3 regions of the Massilia sp. WG5 genome follow, and region 1 is predicted to be linked to each of the others. Evidence: predicted binding sites of a transcription regulator. Region 1 holds the regulator's gene; each other region holds the start of a gene.
What was found. Region 1 encodes sigma-54, which starts transcription at its own class of promoters, with help from an activator protein. Its sites were predicted from a motif close to TGGCANGNAANCTGCTTT; they were not measured.

Region 1 (6,047 bases):
GCTTCTGGCTGGTGCAGGTGATGCGCGGTGGCGACGATGTGCACAACGTCAACGTGGGCAACGATCCCGACTACATCATCGACAACTTCAGCTTCGTGCGCATGTCGGAAACCGGCCAGCCGCGCTACGTGATCTCGGGCGAGCGCCTGACCCACCGACCGGCCAACAACACCTCGGTGATCGACAAGCCGGTGGTGCAGAGCCTGAGCGTGGACCATCCGCACATGACCATGACGGCGGACACCGCGCACGTCAACCAGGACCAGAACCAGATCGACCTGGTCGGCAACGTCGACATCACCCGTCCGGGCAGCGCGACCACGCAGCCCATGCGCATCCGCACCGAGGCGCTGACCGTGCTGCCGGACGAGGAGATCTCGAAGACCGACAAGCCGATCCAGATGACGCTCGGCGCCGCTTCCGCGACCGGCGTCGGCATGGTGGCCAACAACGCCACGCAGCAGCTGGACCTGGGCGGGCGCGGCCGCATTATTTATCCGCCGCGTAGCGCACGCTGACAGGACAACCTGAAAGGATTCGCATCCAATGAAAAAAATATTCGCCGTCGCCGCTCTCTCGCTGGCAAGCCTTACCGCCAGCGCGGAGCGCGCTGATTCGCTCAAGCAGGCCCAGGTCGACTTCGACAACGGCCACCTCGACGAGGTCACCCAGACCCGCACCCTGACCGGCAATGTCGTGCTGACGCGCGGCACGCTGCTGATCAAGTCGGACAAGGCCGTGATGAAGGAATCGCCGGAAGGCTACATGATCCTGGTGCTGACCGCCGCGCCAGGAAAAATCGCGAGCTTCCGCCAGAAGCGCGACGGCGGGCCCGACCTGTGGACCGAGGGCCAGGCCCAGCGTATCGAATACGACGAGCGCACCGAAGTGGTCAAGCTGTTCTCGAACGCCGTCGTCAAGCAGCTCGAAGGCAAGCGCATGACGAGCGAAGTGAACGGCCCCTTCATCTCCTACGACAACCGCACCGAGCAGGCGAACGTGCACAACGACGCCAGCGGCGACAGCAAGCCGGGCGGCGGGCGCAGCACCATCATCATCGCACCGCGCCGTAGTCCGCCCGCTGCGGCACCCGCTGCGGCGCCGGCCGCAGCACCGTCGGGAGCAGCCAAGCAATGATGGATGTCCACGCAGACGCCGCCGCCGTCACCGGCGCCGGCAGCACCCTGGTCGTCAAGGGGCTGCAGAAAAGCTACGGCAAGCGCCTGGTGGTGCGCGACGTCTCGCTGCAGGTCGCCTGCGGCGAGGTGGTCGGCCTGCTCGGCCCGAACGGCGCCGGCAAGACCACCTCGTTCTACATGATCGTGGGCCTGGTGCCGGCCGACGCCGGTTCCATCGTCATCAACGGCACCGACATCACGAGCCTGCCGATCCACCGGCGCGCCATGCTGGGCCTGTCCTACCTGCCGCAGGAAGCCTCGGTGTTCCGCAAGCTGACGGTGGAGGAGAACATCCGCGCCGTGCTGGAACTGCAGCGCGAGAACGGCAAGCCGCTGGGCAAGGCGCGCATCCAGGAACGCCTGGACGAGCTGCTGGCCGACCTGCAGATCGAGAAGCTGCGCGAGAACCCGGCGCTGTCGCTGTCGGGCGGCGAGCGGCGCCGCGTGGAGATCGCGCGCGCGCTGGCGACCGACCCGCGCTTCGTGCTGCTGGACGAACCCTTCGCCGGCGTCGATCCGATCGCGGTGATCGAGATCCAGCGCATCGTGCGCTTCCTGAAGGAGCGCGGGATCGGCGTGCTGATTACCGACCACAATGTGCGCGAGACGCTTGGCATCTGCGATCGCGCGTATATCATCAACCAGGGCGCGGTGCTGGCTTCCGGACGTCCTGACGATATCATCGCCAACGAATCGGTCCGCCGCGTCTACCTGGGTGAACACTTCCGGATGTAGCCATGAAACAGACGCTGCAACTCAAGACATCACAGCACCTTGCGCTGACGCCGCAACTCCAGCAGTCGATCCGGCTGCTGCAGCTGTCCACTCTCGAGCTGCACCAGGAGATCGAGCAGGTACTGAGCGACAATCCGCTGCTCGAGCGCCTCGACGATCCGCTCGACCGCTCCGTGCGCCTGCTGGCGGACGGCGCCATCAACAACGGCGCCTCGACCTCCACCACGCCTGACGCGCCGCCCGCCCAGAGCCAGGGCGAGGAGGGCAAGGACAACGCCGGCGGCGAGGGCGAGGGCGGCGACAGCGGCGAGGCCGGCGGCGCCGAGCACGACATGGAATGGGGCGAGCCGGGCCGCTCCGGCAACGGCGGCGAGGACGAAGACGGCCGCCCGCAGCTGGAAGCCAGCCCGGTCTCGCTGCGTGAACACCTGATGGAACAGGTGCGCCTGACCTGCATCTCGCCGCGCGACTGCGCGCTGGTCGAGATCGTCGTCGATACCCTCGACGACAACGGCTACCTCGAGGAATCGCTGGACGAGCTGCATGCGCGCATGCCGCCCGAACTGGAGATCGAGTTCGACGAACTGCGCACGGCCCTGTCGCTGGTGCAGAGCATGGACCCGCCCGGCGTCGGCGCCCGCAGCGCCGCCGAATGCCTGGCGCTGCAGATCCGCCGCATGCCCGGCGTGCCGATGGTGACGCGGCGCATGGCGCTGACCATCGTCGAACGCTACCTGACCTGGTTCGCGCAGCGCGAATTCAACAAGCTCAAGAAGGCCCTCGACTGCGACGACGAAGACCTGCGCGAAGCCCAGGCCGTGATCCGCCAGTGCAATCCGCATCCGGGCGCGGCCTTCGCTTCCGACGTCTCCGACTTCGTGGTGCCGGACGTGATCGTGCGCCGCGCGAAGGACGGCTGGAGCGTGCAGCTGAATCCGGAAGTGATGCCGCGCCTGCGCGTGAACAGCATCTACGCTGCCTTGATGAAGCAGGGAAAATCGGAGTCGCAGCTGAATGCACAATTGCAAGAAGCGAAGTGGCTCATCAAGAACATGCGCCAGCGCTTCGACACGATCCTGCGTGTAGCGCAAGCAATCGTCGAGCGCCAGCGGAACTTTTTCTCCCACGGCGCAGTTGCCATGCGGCCCCTTGTTTTACGTGAGATAGCTGATACACTAGGTCTACACGAGAGCACAATTTCTCGCGTCACAACGCAGAAATACATGCTGACGCCGCACGGCATGTTTGAGCTGAAGTACTTTTTCGGGAGTCACGTCGCGACCGAGGCAGGAGGCGAAGCATCCTCGACCGCGATCCGGGCTCTTATCGTACAACTCACAGGAGCAGAAGACCCCAAGAACCCTTTATCCGACAGCAAGATCGCGGAGATGCTAGGGGAACAGGGAATGGTTATCGCACGCCGCACGGTCGCGAAATACCGTGAGGCGCTGAAGATCCCGCCCGTTAGCCTTCGCAAATCCTTGTAACAAGCTGCCCAGCTGCGCAAGATGCGCGCATGTCCTGGCAGCGCATCTTCAAAGGAGTGTGTATGAATCTCACTATCAGCGGACATCATCTCGATGTAACCCCAGCAATCCGAGAATACGTACAGAACAAGCTTGAACGCATCACCCGCCATTTCGATCAAGTGATCGACTCCCACGTCATCCTCTGCATAGACAATCTCACCGAGAAAGAAAAACGCCAGAAGGCCGAGATCAACTTGCGCGTTGCTGGGAAGATCGTTCACGTTGCGAGCGCCGCACACGACCTCTACGCCGCGATCGACATGCTGATGGACCGCCTCGACAGGCAAGTCCAGAAGTACAAGCAGATGCTTCAGAATCACAGTAACACTCCGCTGAAACGCATGAGCAACGAATCCAACGAGTCCATTGAGGGAGGAGAAGCTGCCGCCGCAGCGTGATCATTCCGCAGGCACAGCAAGGACTAAGGGCGCATTGGCGCCCTTTTCGTTTGTTGGGCGCTAGAATGCCGTTTTCCATTTCATGAATAACAAAGAGACATGAGCGAATACGTGCAGACCCGCGTCGCCAACGGCACCGGCATCATTACCCTGGACCGGCCCAAGGCCCTGAACTCGCTGTCGCTGGACATGGTGCGCGCGCTGACGGCAGCCCTGCTGGCCTGGCGCGACGAGGCCGGCGTCGACGCCGTCATTATCAAGAGCACCAGCGAAAAAGCCCTGTGCGCGGGCGGCGACATCCGCTTCTTCCACCAGGCCGGGCATGCCACGCCGACGGGCGGGAGTGCGCTGCTGGAAGACTTCTTTACCGAAGAATACGCGCTGAACCACCTGATCCATTTCTATCCGAAACCGTATATTGCGCTGATGGACGGGGTGGTTATGGGCGGCGGCATGGGCATCGCCCAAGGCGGCCCGGACAGCGGCCTGCGCGTCGTGACCGAACGCACGAAGATGGCGATGCCCGAGGTGAACATCGGCCTGTTCCCGGACGTCGGCGGCAGCCATTTCCTGTCGCATGCGCCGGGCGCGCTCGGCATGTACCTGGGCCTGACCGGCAACACCATCGGCGCCGCCGATGCCCTCTACGTCGGCCTGGCCGACGTGTTTGTCCCCGCTGCGCAATTGCCTGCGCTGCAGGACCTGATCGCCGCCACGCCGGGCGCACAATTGCCGGCCGCGATCCGCGCCTTCGCGGCGCCGTTCGCAGCGCAGGCAGGCGACAGCCAGCTGCAGCAACAGCGTGCGCTGATCGATCGCCATTTCGCGGCATCCTCGGTGCAGGCCGTGATGGAGTCGCTGGCCGGCGACGCCAGCCCCTTCGCGCAGAAAGCCCTGGCCGCCATGCGCCAGCGCTCGCCGCTGATGATGTCCGTGACGCGCGAGATGCTGGTGCGCGGCGCCAGCATGGACGTGGCCGGCTGCCTGCGCATGGAGCGCTCCCTGGTGCGCCGCAACTTCGAGCACGGCGAGGTGCTGGAAGGCGTGCGCGCCCTGGTGATCGACAAGGACAATGCGCCGGCATGGAACCCGCCGACGCTCGAGGCCGTCACACCGGAGATGGTGGCGCGCTTCTTCGAGCCGGTGTGGCCGGCGCATGCGCATCCGCTGCGGGACCTAGTATAAATACTGTAGTGCCCCGCTTTCCGATGACGCAATGCATCATCCCTGCTATCGTTGCGCCATTCGCATAAGGAGACAACATGACAGATATTCACGTCATCGGTGTCGTCGGAGGCGGCCTGATGGGCGTTGGCATCGCGACGCAGTTCGCGCTGGCCGGCCACGCCACGCTGGTAGTGGAAGCCGACCCCGAACGCGCGGCCGGGATTCCTGTCCGCGCGGCCGACATCCTGTCGCAGCTGATGGCGGCGGGCCTGGTCGACGCGCCGCAACGCGACGCCGCGCTCGCGCGCCTGCGCGTGAGCGGCGGCCTGGACGAACTGGCCGGCGCCGCCATGGCCATCGAAGCGATTCCCGAAGTCCTCGGGGCCAAGCACACGCTGTATGCCCAGCTCGAAGACATCATGGCGCCGGATGCCATCATCGCCAGCAATACCAGCGGTTTTCCGCCGGACGCGCTGTCCGAACACATGCGGAAACCGGCCCGGTTCCTGGTCGCGCATTTCTGGAACCCGCCGCACCTGATTCCGCTGGTGGAAGTGGTGCCGGGCAGCGCGACGGCGCCCGACGCGGTCGAGCGCAGCGTGCGCCTGCTGGCCGGCATCGGCATGGAGCCGGTGGTGCTGAAGGCGGCGATTCCCGGCTTCATCGGCAACCGGCTGCAGTTCGCGGTGCTGCGCGAAGCGCTCCACATCGTGCGTTCCGGCGCGGCCACGCCCGAGACCGTGGACGCCGTGATGAAAGCCTGCCTGGGGCGGCGCTACAGCATCATGGGGCCCTTCGAGAGCGCCGACCTCGGCGGCCTGCATACCCTGATGGGGATCGGCGCCAACCTGATGCCGGCGCTGGCCAAGGACGAGGAGGTGCTCGAGCTGATGCGCGCCCACGTCGACAAGGGCGAACTCGGCGCAAGCACGGGGCAGGGCTTCTATACCTGGGACGAAGACCGGATCGCAGACCTGAAGGCGCGCCGCTTGCGCCAGCTTTCAGGCAAATGAATCATCGCCGCCACGCGCGGCATGACA
Region 2 (6,047 bases), 1.9 Mb from region 1:
GGTCGCCAACATCAGCTACGGCGGCGTCGCGGGCAGCAGCACCATCATGAGCGCGGCCAAGTACATGAAGAGCAAGGGCGGCCTGGTGTTCGTCTCGGCCGGCAACAGCAATATCGACGAGAACATCAGCACCGACGGTTCGATGATCGCCGTCTCGGCAACCACCACCAACGACGCCAAGGCCAGCTTCTCGAGCTGGGGCAACTTCGTGACGCTGTCGGCACCGGGCACCGGCATCATCAGCACGGACAGGAACGGCGGCTACTCGACCTGGCAAGGCACCTCGTTCTCGAGCCCGCTGAGCGCCGGCGTCGCCGCGCTCGTCATGGCAGCGCGCCCCGACCTGAGCGGCGAGCAGGTGCAGTCCATCCTGTATTCGACCGCGGTCGACCTCGGCGCCGCCGGCCTCGACCCGGTGTTCGGCTACGGCCGCGTGAACGCCGCCGCCGCCGTCCGCGCCGCGGCAAGTTTCGTGGTGCCGGCCGATACGACCGCGCCGACCGCTTCGCTGGCCGCCCCGCTCGCCGGCAGCACGGTGTCGGGCGCGGTGCCGGTGACGGTCAATGCCAGCGACAACGTCGGCGTGGCGCGGGTCGACCTGGTCGTGAATGGCACCGTGGTCGCCACCGACACCACGGCGCCGTTCAGCTTCAGCTGGGATTCGACCGGCGTGGCCAACGGCAAGGTCAGCGTAAGCGCTGTCGCCTACGATGCCGCGGGCAATGCCGGCAGCGCGTCCGCCGTGAGCGTCAACGTGTCGAACGTCACCACCAGCGTCGCCAAGGACACGACCGCGCCGGTGGTCACGATCACCAATCCGACCGGCGGCACCGTCAACGGCAATGTCTCGGTGAGCGTCAACGCCACCGACAACGCCGGTGCAGCGGGCATCAAGCTGACCCTGGCGATCGACGGCGCGACCAAGGCGCAGGGCACTGGCGGTTCGCTGGGCTACAACTGGAATACCAAGAAGATCGCGGCCGGTACGCATACCATTACCGTGACCGCACGCGACGCGGCCGGCAATACCAGCACGAGCTCGGTCAACGTGAGCTCGCGTTGATGACAGCGGCGGGCCACGGCCCGCTTGCAAAAACAAATATGGCGCCCTCGGGCGCCATATTTTTTGCCGCTTCAAGCCCGCAGCATCAGGCCTTGTTGCGCTTGCGCAGCGCCACCACGCCCAGCATGCCCAGGCCCATCAGGGCCAGGCTGCCCGGCTCCGGCACGTTGCCGCCTTCGCCGCCGCCCGAGCCGCCTTCGCCCAGGTCGCGCGCGAAGAAGACTGCATTGGAGTAGCCGGGGATCTGGCCGCCATTGTTATGCCACTGGATTGCCCAGCTGCCGTTCAGCGTTGCGCCGGCGCCGATCGTTTGATCGTCGAACAGGAAGGCCGTCGACGTGTTGCCGGCATGGATGTCGAGCACCAGGTCCAGCATCAGCGCGCCAGTGGTGGTGTTCTTAACAGTCCAGGTTCCATCCGCCGCCAGCGTCAGGATCAGGCCATTGCTGGTGACAGTGCCGCTGGTTTTTGCGATCTTGCCCAGCAAGGACCAGGGGGTCGAAGTATCCGTGGCATAGGCGTCGAAGGCGCTGCCGAAGCCGGAAGTGTTACCTTGGGGGCCCTGTGACGGGTTGACGTTAGAAAACGCACAGGCAGTGGACCAGGCGCTGTTCAGCGTCACATCGTCCGTGGTTGCATTGGCGACCGAGCCCTTTGTTACATTGATAACGCTGCAGCTTGCGCCAACTGGGGCTGCAAATGCCGCCGTACCGGCCAACATGCCGGTAGCGCAAAACAGAGAAACTGCCAGGTTCTTCACGAGTTTGGACCGGTTCATATTACCCTCATATAATTAATTAGGTGGGTCTGTCAGCAGACACGTAAATATTAGCAATAGACGTGCCTGCTCTTTAAGGGCTTGATTACATTAGATATTTTTATCACGGACGGTTACAAGACAGCGAAAATGTAAAGTTCGTCGACACGACAAACTTACCCTTCGTGAATAAAATAAATCGGCCAGGGACGGCGCAGCTTCATGCGCAGGACAGGCGGATCACTCCCCCGGCGGCAGGCAGCCGAACAGGCGCTTGCCCGGCCGGTCGCTGTCCCAGATCTGGTGCACGACGGCGCTGCCGTCATGCTGCTTCGCCAGGCAGAAGCGCGCTTCATAGGCCTGGGCGACGCCGCGCCCCTGGGCGGGGCGGGCGTCGATGCGCAGGTAGTAGACCTTGCCGGTTTCGAGCGCTGTCGCCCGGGTTCGCGGCAGCGATGCGACCTGGCCGCCGTAGGGCACGCACATGGAGAAGCTGAGGGGAAAGGTACGCTCGGGCGGCATGGTCATCTTCCACAGCAGGCGCTGGCCGTCGGAGACGGTCACGGCGTGGAAATCCGGCGTACCCGCGCGTTCTTCGCGCGGGCTGATGGTGAAGCAGGGACCGCCGCGCGGGCCTTCGCGGACCTCGGCGGCGCCGGTGCGCGCCAGGGCGGCCTGTACCGGAATCAGGGTGAGTGCCAGGGTGGCCAAGGCACCGGCGCGGAATGACGGCTGCATAAAATATCCCACAGGAAACAAACGTACGGACGACAGCCTACGTTGCTGGGCTCGAGCGGGGGTTGATTCGACGCAAGTGGTTTACACAAGCGTTTGGGACAGCGCTACGAACTTGGGTCCCCGCCTGCGCGGGGACGACGGCTCGACATGAACTTGCGCGCTCCGCCGCGCGGCAGTTGCCCGCGGTCCGATGGGTTGGCCAGGAAACCCGCCAGCACCTGTTCGTACAAGTCGATCCGGTGCGCATGGCGACGCTGGCGCACGACGCGCGGCAGGCGCAGGAACTTCAGCGCGAAATAATCGGCCAGCAGGTCGCCCTGGGCTTCCATGTTGTAGTCGGCCAGGCTTGCGCCTTCGCGCAGTTCGTAATAGTAGGAAAGACCGATCCGGATCGCGCCGCGCAGGCGGACCGGATAGCCGAGCTGGTGCTGCCAGACGTGCACCATCTCGTGCATGAACCAGTGGATGACTGTCGGATTGCCGAGGCTGTAGTCGGGCAGGAAGCAGGAGTGGTGGAAGTAGATGCTGCCGTTCGGGGTCATGGCGCAGTTCTTCGGCTGCAGGCCCAGGGGCAGGTAGCGGCGGTTGTGGACCCGCACGCGCGTGTAGTCGATGGCGCCGCCGAACAGCAGCGACGCCATCGCGATCTCGCCCGCGGTCAGCCCGCGCGCCAGGCGCCTCATGTGCGCCTCATGTACGCCTCAAGCAGCCGCGCGCAGGCCCGACGCGGCCTTGGCCAGGTCGGTGATCAGGTCCCAGTCGCCGGCCTTCATCGCGTCCGCCGGGGTCAGCCAGGAGCCGCCCACGCAAGCCACGTTCTTCAGGGCCAGGAACTGCGGCGCGGTCTCGATCGAGATGCCGCCGGTCGGGCAGAAGGTGACGTCCGGCAGCGGGCCGCCGATCGCCTTCAGCATGCCGATGCCGCCTGCCGGCACGGCCGGGAACAGCTTGAGCTGCTTGAAGCCGGCTTCGCGCGCCAGCATCACTTCGGACGGGGTCATGCAGCCCGGCAGCAGCGGCAGGCCGCTCTTTTTCGCTGCCTCGATCAGCGCCGGGGTCAGGCCCGGCGACACGCCGAACACCGCGCCGGCATCGCGCGAGGCGGCGAATTCTTCCGGCTGGGTCAGGGTGCCGACGCCGACGATGGCGCCTTCGACCTGGGCCATCGCGCGGATCGCCTCCAGGCCGTGCCTGGTGCGCAGCGTCACTTCGAGCACACGGATGCCGCCGGCGACCAGGGCCTTCGCGAGGGGAACGGCGTGGTCCGGATCGTCGATCGCGATCACCGGGATCACGACGGCCGATTTCATGATGTCGAGCAGGTTCATATCAGTACTCATCGTTGTGCTCTCTTACTTGGATTTACGGAACAGGAAGTCTTCGTCGGAACCCGGCATGATCTCACCGGAATCAAGGCCTTCGTGCAGGGGAACGGTGGTCTCGATCGGCGACGGCAGCGGGAAGTGGGCGGCGCCCTGCTCGGCCGCGCTGACGGACTTGCGGAACACCTCGAACAGCTCGCGGCCCATCCCGATGTGGCTCTTGCTCAGGTCGGCGGTGGCCATCTTGCGCGATGCCCACACGTCGGCCGGCACCAGCGCCTCGAGCGTGCCGGCGGTCGCGTCGACCCGGATGATATCGCCGTCGCGCACCAGGCCCAGCGGACCGCCGGCCAGGATTTCCGGCGACACGTGGATCGCCGCCGGCACCTTGCCGGAAGCGCCCGACATGCGGCCGTCGGTGACCATCGCCACGTGGAAGCCGGCGTCCTGCAGGTTCGACAGCGCCGGGGTCAGCGCGTGCAGTTCCGGCATGCCGTTCGCGCGCGGGCCCTGGAAGCGGATCACGGCGACGAAGTCGCGGTTCAGGCTGCCAGCCTTGTAGGCATGCATGAAATCTTCCTGCGAATCGAAGGTCAGGGCCGGCGCCTCGACGATGTGGTGTTCCTTCTTGACCGCCGAGACCTTCATCACGGCGCGGCCCAGGTTGCCCTGCACCAGCACCAGGCCGCCGTCGGGGCTGAACGGATTGGTGTACTTGCGCAGCACGTTCTCGTCGCCGCTCTGCTCGGGCAGGTCTTTCCAGACCACCTGCTCGCCGTCCAGGAAGGGCTCCTTGCAGTGGGCGCGCAGGCCGCGGCCGAGGATGGTGTTGACGTCCTCGTGCGCCAGGCCGGCGTCGAGCAGTTCGCGGATCACGAAGGTCGGGCCGCCGGCGGCCTGGAAGTGGTTCACGTCGGCGTCGCCGTTCGGGTAGACGCGCGCCAGCAGCGGCACCACTTTCGACAGCTCGTCGAAATCGTCCCAGTCGACCACGATGCCGGCCGCGCGCGCGATGGCGATCAGGTGCATCGTGTGGTTGGTCGAGCCGCCGGTCGCGTGCAGCGCGGCGATGGCGTTGACGATGCACTTCTCGTCGACGATATGGCCGATCGGCATGTACTCGCCGCCCTGCTGCGAGATCTTCACGGCGTGTTGCGAGGCCGCGCGGGTCAGCGCGTCGCGCAGCGGCGTGCCCGGCGTGATGAAGGCGGCGCCCGGCAGGTGCAGGCCCATCACTTCCATCAGCATCTGGTTGCTGTTGGCGGTGCCGTAGAAGGTGCAGGTGCCGGCGCTGTGATAGGCCGCCGACTCGCCTGCCAGCAGCTCGTCGCGGGTGGCCTGGCCTTTCGCGTAGCGCTGGCGGATCGCCGCCTTTTCCTTGTTCGAGATACCGGTGGTCATCGGGCCGCCCGGCACGAAGATGCCCGGGATGTGGCCGAAGTGCAGCGCGCCGATCAGGAGGCCCGGCACGATCTTGTCGCAGATGCCCAGGTAGAGGGCGGCGTCGAACATATTGTGCGACATCGCGATCGCGGTCGACATGGCGATGGTGTCGCGCGAGAACAGCGACAGCTCCATGCCCGGCTGGCCCTGCGTGATGCCGTCGCACATGGCCGGCACGCCACCGGCGAACTGGGCCACGGCGCCGATCTCGCGCACGGCATCCTTGATCACTTTCGGGAAATACTCAAACGGCTGATGCGCCGACAGCATGTCGTTGTACGAGGAAACGATGGCGACCGACGGCTGCTTCTGCTCGATCAGCTTGAGCTTGTCGTTGGCCGGGAAGGCCGCGAAACCGTGCGCCAGGTTCGTGCACGCCAGCGTGCCGCGCTGCACGCCCTGCACGCGCGCCGCGTCCAGATGGGCCAGGTAAGCCTGGCGCGACGGCCGGCTACGCTTGATGATGCGTTGGGTCACCTTCTCTACTACGGGATGCACCGCCATGATCGTTCCTTATGAATTGGATTCCTGAAATTTTACTACAAAATATACCGGGGCGCATCCAGGCACCCCGTTCTTGAATGAAGCCTTGGGAAATTCGAATGTTGATGGTGGGCACGTGGTACCCACCCTACGGCGACCGGCAGGGTTGGCACCACGTGCCCCCGCGCTCCCCGCCGCACAATTTGTAGTGATTTTACGTCCGCTTCCTGTATGATTCGAT
Region 3 (6,047 bases), 1.2 Mb from region 1:
TCAGCGAGGGCACCAGCGCCTGCGGTTCGCAGCGGCGCACCAGGTTTTCTGCCAGCACACGCGAGGTGTAAGGCAGGCCGTCCCAGGCGCCCGGCTGGATCTCTTCGACCGCGCTTTTCGCGTCGAAGTAATGCAGGTTGGTGCCGTGCAGGGGTTTGCGGTATTGGCTGTTCATGTTGGATCTTGTGAAACGAGAGAGAGCTGCAGGTGCTGCTTGGCGTAGTACCTGCCTGCATGGAGGATGGCATCCGGCTCGACGCCGAATTGCCGGAAGCCGACGCTGTCGTACAGCCGCCGTGCCGGGAAGTTCTGTTCGTTCACCTCGAGCGTGAGCTGGCGGAGATGGCCGAGCGAGCGGGCAAAACGGATCAGGTGCGAGGTCAGCAGGCGCGCGATGCCGCGGCCCTGGTAGTCCTGGCGGACCATGAGGCTGTTCAGGCTGGCCGAATGGCGCAGGCGCCTGCCTTCCGTGGTGCGCAGGCAGATCGCGCCCGCCAGGGGTGCATTCTCCAGCGCGCCGTCGAAGGCGCCGAACCAGAAATAATCCGGCCTGGCGAGGCGCTTTTCGCTCCAGGACAAGGGCTGGGCGAGCGCCTCTTCGTAGTCGGGACCGTGGGCACACTGGAAATCGCGCAGGCTCGCCAGGCGCAACGCGCGGTACTGCTCCGCGTCGGCCGGGACCAGGGGGCGCACCAGCATGGCATCGGTCCCGTTCATCACTTGCGCTCCGCCAGCGGCACGAACTGCAGGTCTTCCGGACCGACGTAGTTGGCGCTCGGACGGATGATCTTGTTGTCGATACGCTGCTCGATGATGTGGGCCGACCAGCCCGAGGTACGCGCGATCACGAACAGCGGCGTGAACATCGCGGTCGGCACGCCCATCATGTGGTACGAGACGGCCGAGAACCAGTCCAGGTTCGGGAACATCTTCTTGACTTCCCACATGACCGATTCCAGGCGCTCGGCGATCTCGAACATCTTCATCGAGCCGGCATCCGACGACAGCTTGCGCGCCACTTCCTTGATCACCTTGTTGCGCGGGTCCGCGATCGTGTACACCGGGTGGCCGAAGCCGATCACGACCTCCTTGTTGGCGACGCGGTTGCGGATGTCGGCTTCGGCTTCGTCCGGGTTCTCGTAGCGCTTCTGGACTTCGAAGGCGACTTCGTTGGCGCCGCCGTGCTTCGGACCGCGCAGCGCGCCGATCGCGCCGGTGATGGCCGAGTAGATGTCGGAACCGGTGCCGGCGATCACGCGGCCGGTGAAGGTCGAGGCGTTGAACTCGTGCTCGGCGTACAGGATCAGCGAGGTATGCATGGCCTTGACCCACTCCTCGTTCGGCTTGTGGCCGTGCAGCAGGTGCAGGAAGTGGCCGCCGATCGAATCGTCGTCGGTCTCGACCTCGATGCGCTTGCCGTTATGGCTGAAGTGGTACCAGTACAGCAGCGCCGAACCGAGCGAGGCCATCAGGCGGTCGGCGATGTCGCGCGCGCCCGGGATGTTGTGGTCGTCCTTTTCCGGCAGCGTGCAGCCCAGCACCGAGACGGCCGTGCGCATCACGTCCATCGGATGCGAGGCGGCCGGCAGCGCTTCCAGCGCGGCCTTGACCGATTGCGGCAGGCCGCGCAGCATCTTGAGCTTGGCCTTGTAGCCCTTCAGCTCGGCCACGGTCGGCAGCTTGCCGTGCACCAGCAGGTAGGCGATCTCTTCGAATTCGGAGGTGTCGGCCACGTCCAGGATGTCGTAGCCGCGGTAGTGCAGGTCGTTACCGGAACGGCCCACCGAGCACAGCGCGGTGTTGCCGGCGGTGACGCCGGACAGGGCCACGGATTTCTTCGGCTTGAAGGTCGGGGTATCGGTTTGCGTGGTCTGATCAATCATGTGAAAGTCTCCGTATGCGGTGATTTATTTGGCTTTGTTCTGGGCAAACAGCGCATCCAGCTTCTGCTCGAAGCTATGGTAGTCGATGCGGTCGTACAGCTCGGCGCGGGTCTGCATGGTGTCGACCACGTTCTTCTGGGTGCCGTCGCGGCGGATCGCTTCGTACACGTTCTCGGCAGCCTTGTTCATGGCGCGGAAGGCCGACAGCGGGTACAGCACGATGTCGACGTCGGCGCCCTTCAGCTCCTCGACTGTGAACAGCGGGGTCGCGCCGAACTCGGTGATGTTGGCCAGGATCGGCACCTTGACCGCCTTCTTGAACTGGGCATACATCTCGAGGCTGGTGATCGCTTCCGGGAAGATCATGTCGGCGCCGGCCTCGACGCAGGCGACGGCGCGCTCGACGGCCTTGTCCAGGCCCTCGACGGCCAGCGCGTCGGTGCGCGCCATGATCACGAACTGATCGTCGGTGCGGGCGTCGACGGCGGCCTTGATGCGGTCGACCATCTCGCCCTGGCTGACGATCTCCTTGCCCGGACGGTGGCCGCAGCGCTTGGCGCCGACCTGGTCTTCGATATGGCAGGCGCCGGCGCCGGCCTTGATCAGCGAACGCACGGTGCGGGCGACGTTGAAGGCCGACGAGCCGAAGCCGGTGTCGATGTCGACCAGCAGCGGCAGGTCGCACACGTCGGTGATGCGGCGCACGTCGATCAGCACGTCTTCCAGGCCCGAGATGCCGAGGTCGGGCAGGCCCAGCGAGCCGGCGGCCACGCCGCCGCCCGACAGGTAGATCGCGCGGTAGCCCGCGCGCTTGGCCAGCAGCGCGTGGTTGGCGTTGATCGCGCCGATCACCTGCAGCGGATGTTCTTCCTGGACGGCCAGGCGGAATGTGGCGCCTGCGGAGAGTTGGCTCATGTCCTCTTACCTTTCAATGATGCGTTGACGGGAATACGGTCAAGCTAATGCAAGCAGCGTGCCAAGCCCCCCACGCCCGCCCTGCCCCGTGTTTTCAAGCACTTATGCCTGCCCCGGGCATGCATCCGGGGCACTGCGTTTCATGAACGTTTCATTGTGAAACACCCTGCTGCAACAGGCAAGCCGCAATCTTTCTGGTACGGCCGGGCTCGCACAAGCGTAGAATCGCCGACGCAGTTCTCTTTTGACAATAACAAACCCAAGAGGATTTATGGTCCACATTCCCAAGGCCCGCCATCTCGCGCTGGCCGGCATGCTGGCGGCCTGCGTCGGCGCCCGCGCCGAACCGGTCGACGCCAACACCATCAACCGCATCGCCGATGAAGGCTACAACCGCGGCCAGGTCGTGAGCCTCGCGGCCTACCTGAGCGACCGCATCGGCGGCCGCATGACCAATTCGCCGGCGATGCGCCAGGCCGAGAACTGGACCCAGCAGATGTTCGGCAGCTGGGGCCTGAAGAATGTCCACGCCGAAGGCTACGAGTTCGGCCGCGGCTGGTGGATCGAATCCTCGAGCGTGCGCATGGTCGCGCCCCGTCCGCTGGCCTTGACCGCCATCCCGGTGGCCTGGACGCCGCCCACCCGCGGCACGATCAGCGCCCCGATCGTGGTCGCGCCGATCCGCCATGCGCGCGACCTGGCCCAGTACAAGGGCAAGCTGCGCGGGAAGATCGTGCTGGTCAGCTATCCGGACGATCCGAAGGACGACACCACCGCCACCTTCAAGCGCTTCGACGAGGCGGAACTGGGCAAGCTGTCGACCTACGACCAGCCGCACTACGATCCGGACCAGTCGTTCGACCTGTATAAAAAATACTTCGAGCTGGCGCGCGACATCGACCGCTTCATGGCGCTTGAAGGCGCGCAGGCGCTGGTGAAGATGTCCTACCGCAGCGGCGGCCTGGTGCAGGGCGAAGGCTACTTCCACCGCAAGGGCGAGACCGTCTCGCTGCCGGAAGTCGAGATGGCGGCCGAGGACTACCGCCGCCTGGCGCGCCTGGCCAAGGTCGGCGAAGTGAAGCTGGAACTGAACAGCAATGTGCACTTCGACGACCGCGACAGCAAAGCCTATAACATCCTCGCCGAGATCCCGGGCCAGGACCCGCAGGCCGGCTACGTGATGGCCGGCGCCCATCTCGACAGCTGGGTGGCCGGCGACGGCGCCGCCGACAACGGCGCGGGTTCGGTGGTGGTGATGGAAGCGGCGCGCATCCTGTCGCAGCTGGGCGTGAAGCCGAAGCGCACGATCCGCTTCGCCCTGTGGTCGGGCGAGGAACAGGGCCTGCTGGGCTCCCTGGCCTACATCCGCCAGCACATCGCCACGCGCGCACGCCCGAGCAATCCGGAGATGGCGAAGCTGCCCGAGTTCATGTGGGAGACCTATCCGATCACGCCGCTGCCGGGCTACCAGGAGATGGCGGCCTACTTCAACCTCGACAACGGCTCCGGCAAGATCCGCGGCATCTACGCGGAAGGGAATTTCGCGGCGATGCCGGTGCTGCGCAGCTGGCTCGCGCCGTTCGACAGCCTGGGCGCGAACAAGGTCGTGGCCAAGAAGACCGGTGGCACCGACCACCAAGTCATGGCCGGCATGGGCCTGCCCGCCTTCCAGTTCATCCAGGACCCGCTGGACTACGGTTCGCGCGTGCACCACTCGAACCTCGACACCTTCGACCACCTGCGCACCGAAGACCTGCGCCAGGCCGCGGTGATCATGGCCACCGTGCTGCTGCAGGCCGCCGAAAGCGACACCCCGATGCCGCGCAACGTGTTGCCGAAGCAGCCGACGGCGACGGATCCTTTCCATTATCGGGATCCGGCGAAGGACTGAGCGTAAACGCCGTCGTCCCCGCGAAGGCGGGGACCCAAGGTTGCCGGCGCTAAGGTAACGCATGCAGAACTTGGGTCCCCGCCTGCGCGGGGACGACGGTGCTTAACGCGGGAACGACGATGCTGCTTACTCAGTGCGCCGAAGCCGCCGCCGCACCAATCCCCGTCTCCGAACGCACTTCCTGCGCCTCGAAGCCAGCCTTGTCGATCGCAGCGCGCGGGCTCTTGTCGGTGACCGAGAACAGCCACACGCCGACGAAGCCGACGATCATCGAGAACAGGGCCGGCGAGGTGTACGGGAAGATCTCGGTCTTGTTGTGGAAGACGTCGACCCACACCGACTTCGACAGCACGGTCAGGATCACGGCGGTGGCCAGGCCCAGGAAGCCGCCGATGGTCGCGCCGCGGGTGGTGCACTTGCTCCACAGGACGGACATGAACAGCACCGGGAAATTGGCCGAGGCGGCGATCGCGAAGGCCAGCGACACCATGAAGGCCACGTTGACAGTCTCGAACACATAGCCCAGGCCCACGGCGATGATGCCGAGGACGATGGTGGTGATCCGAGAGACGCGCAGTTCGCTGCCCGGGGCCGGCTGGCCCTTCTTGATGACGGTGGCGTACAGGTCGTGCGAGACGGCCGAGGCGCCCGACAGGGTCAGGCCGGCCACCACCGCCAGGATGGTCGCGAAGGCCACGGCCGAGATGAAGCCGAGGAAGACGTCGCCGCCGACGGCCTTGGCCAGGTGCACGGCCGCCATGTTGTTACCGCCCAGCAGCTTGCCGGCCGCGTCCTTGAAGCCCGGGTTGGTACCGACCAGCACGATCGCGCCGAAGCCGATGATGAAGGTCAGGATGTAGAAGTAGCCGATCCAGGTGGTTGCCCACAGCACCGACTTGCGCGCTTCCTTGGCGCTCGGGACGGTGAAGAAGCGCATCAGGATGTGCGGCAGGCCGGCGGTGCCGAACATCAGCGCCATGCCGAAGGAGATTCCGGAGATCGGGTCCTTGATGAAGTTACCCGGGCCCATGATCGAGAAGCCCTTGCTGTGCACTTCGACGGCCTTGGCGAACAGCTGCTCCGGGCTGAAGTTGTACATCGCCAGCACCGAGAACGCCATGAAGGAGGCGCCCGCCAGCAGCATCACGGCCTTGATGATCTGCACCCAGGTGGTGGCGGTCATGCCGCCGAACAGCACGTAGACCATCATCAGGATACCGACCAGCACCACGGCGATGCTGTAGTCCAGGCCAAACAGCAGCTTGATCAGCTGGCCGGCGCCGACCATCTGCGCGATCAGGTAGAACAGCACGGTCACCAGGGTGCCGGAAGCGGCGAACATGCGCACCGGCTTCTGG

Region 2: the regulator sigma-54 is predicted to act here: its motif matches at 1,892-1,909, upstream of AM586_RS09255 (PEP-CTERM sorting domain-containing protein).
Region 3: the regulator sigma-54 is predicted to act here: its motif matches at 2,845-2,862, upstream of prpB (methylisocitrate lyase).

Annotation. Positions count from the first base shown of each region.
Region 1 is NZ_CP012640.2:3,958,338-3,964,384, forward strand. Features, by position in the region: gene lptC (LPS export ABC transporter periplasmic protein LptC) at 1-518, shown strand, start outside; gene lptA (lipopolysaccharide transport periplasmic protein LptA) at 547-1,137, shown strand; gene lptB (LPS export ABC transporter ATP-binding protein) at 1,134-1,913, shown strand; gene AM586_RS17700 (RNA polymerase factor sigma-54) at 1,916-3,400, shown strand; gene hpf (ribosome hibernation-promoting factor, HPF/YfiA family) at 3,463-3,840, shown strand; gene AM586_RS17710 (enoyl-CoA hydratase/isomerase family protein) at 3,940-5,025, shown strand; gene AM586_RS17715 (3-hydroxyacyl-CoA dehydrogenase family protein) at 5,103-6,020, shown strand.
Region 2 is NZ_CP012640.2:2,085,943-2,091,989, forward strand. Features, by position in the region: gene AM586_RS09250 (S8 family serine peptidase) at 1-1,063, shown strand, start outside; gene AM586_RS09255 (PEP-CTERM sorting domain-containing protein) at 1,149-1,841, opposite strand; gene AM586_RS09260 (hypothetical protein) at 2,061-2,558, opposite strand; gene AM586_RS09265 (hypothetical protein) at 2,663-3,241, opposite strand; gene eda (bifunctional 4-hydroxy-2-oxoglutarate aldolase/2-dehydro-3-deoxy-phosphogluconate aldolase) at 3,260-3,886, opposite strand; gene edd (phosphogluconate dehydratase) at 3,911-5,827, opposite strand.
Region 3 is NZ_CP012640.2:5,207,141-5,213,187, reverse strand. Features, by position in the region: gene acnD (Fe/S-dependent 2-methylisocitrate dehydratase AcnD) at 1-175, opposite strand, end outside; gene AM586_RS23240 (GNAT family N-acetyltransferase) at 172-717, opposite strand; gene prpC (2-methylcitrate synthase) at 717-1,883, opposite strand; gene prpB (methylisocitrate lyase) at 1,908-2,798, opposite strand; gene AM586_RS23225 (M20/M25/M40 family metallo-hydrolase) at 3,070-4,689, shown strand; gene AM586_RS23220 (cation acetate symporter) at 4,820-6,047, opposite strand, start outside.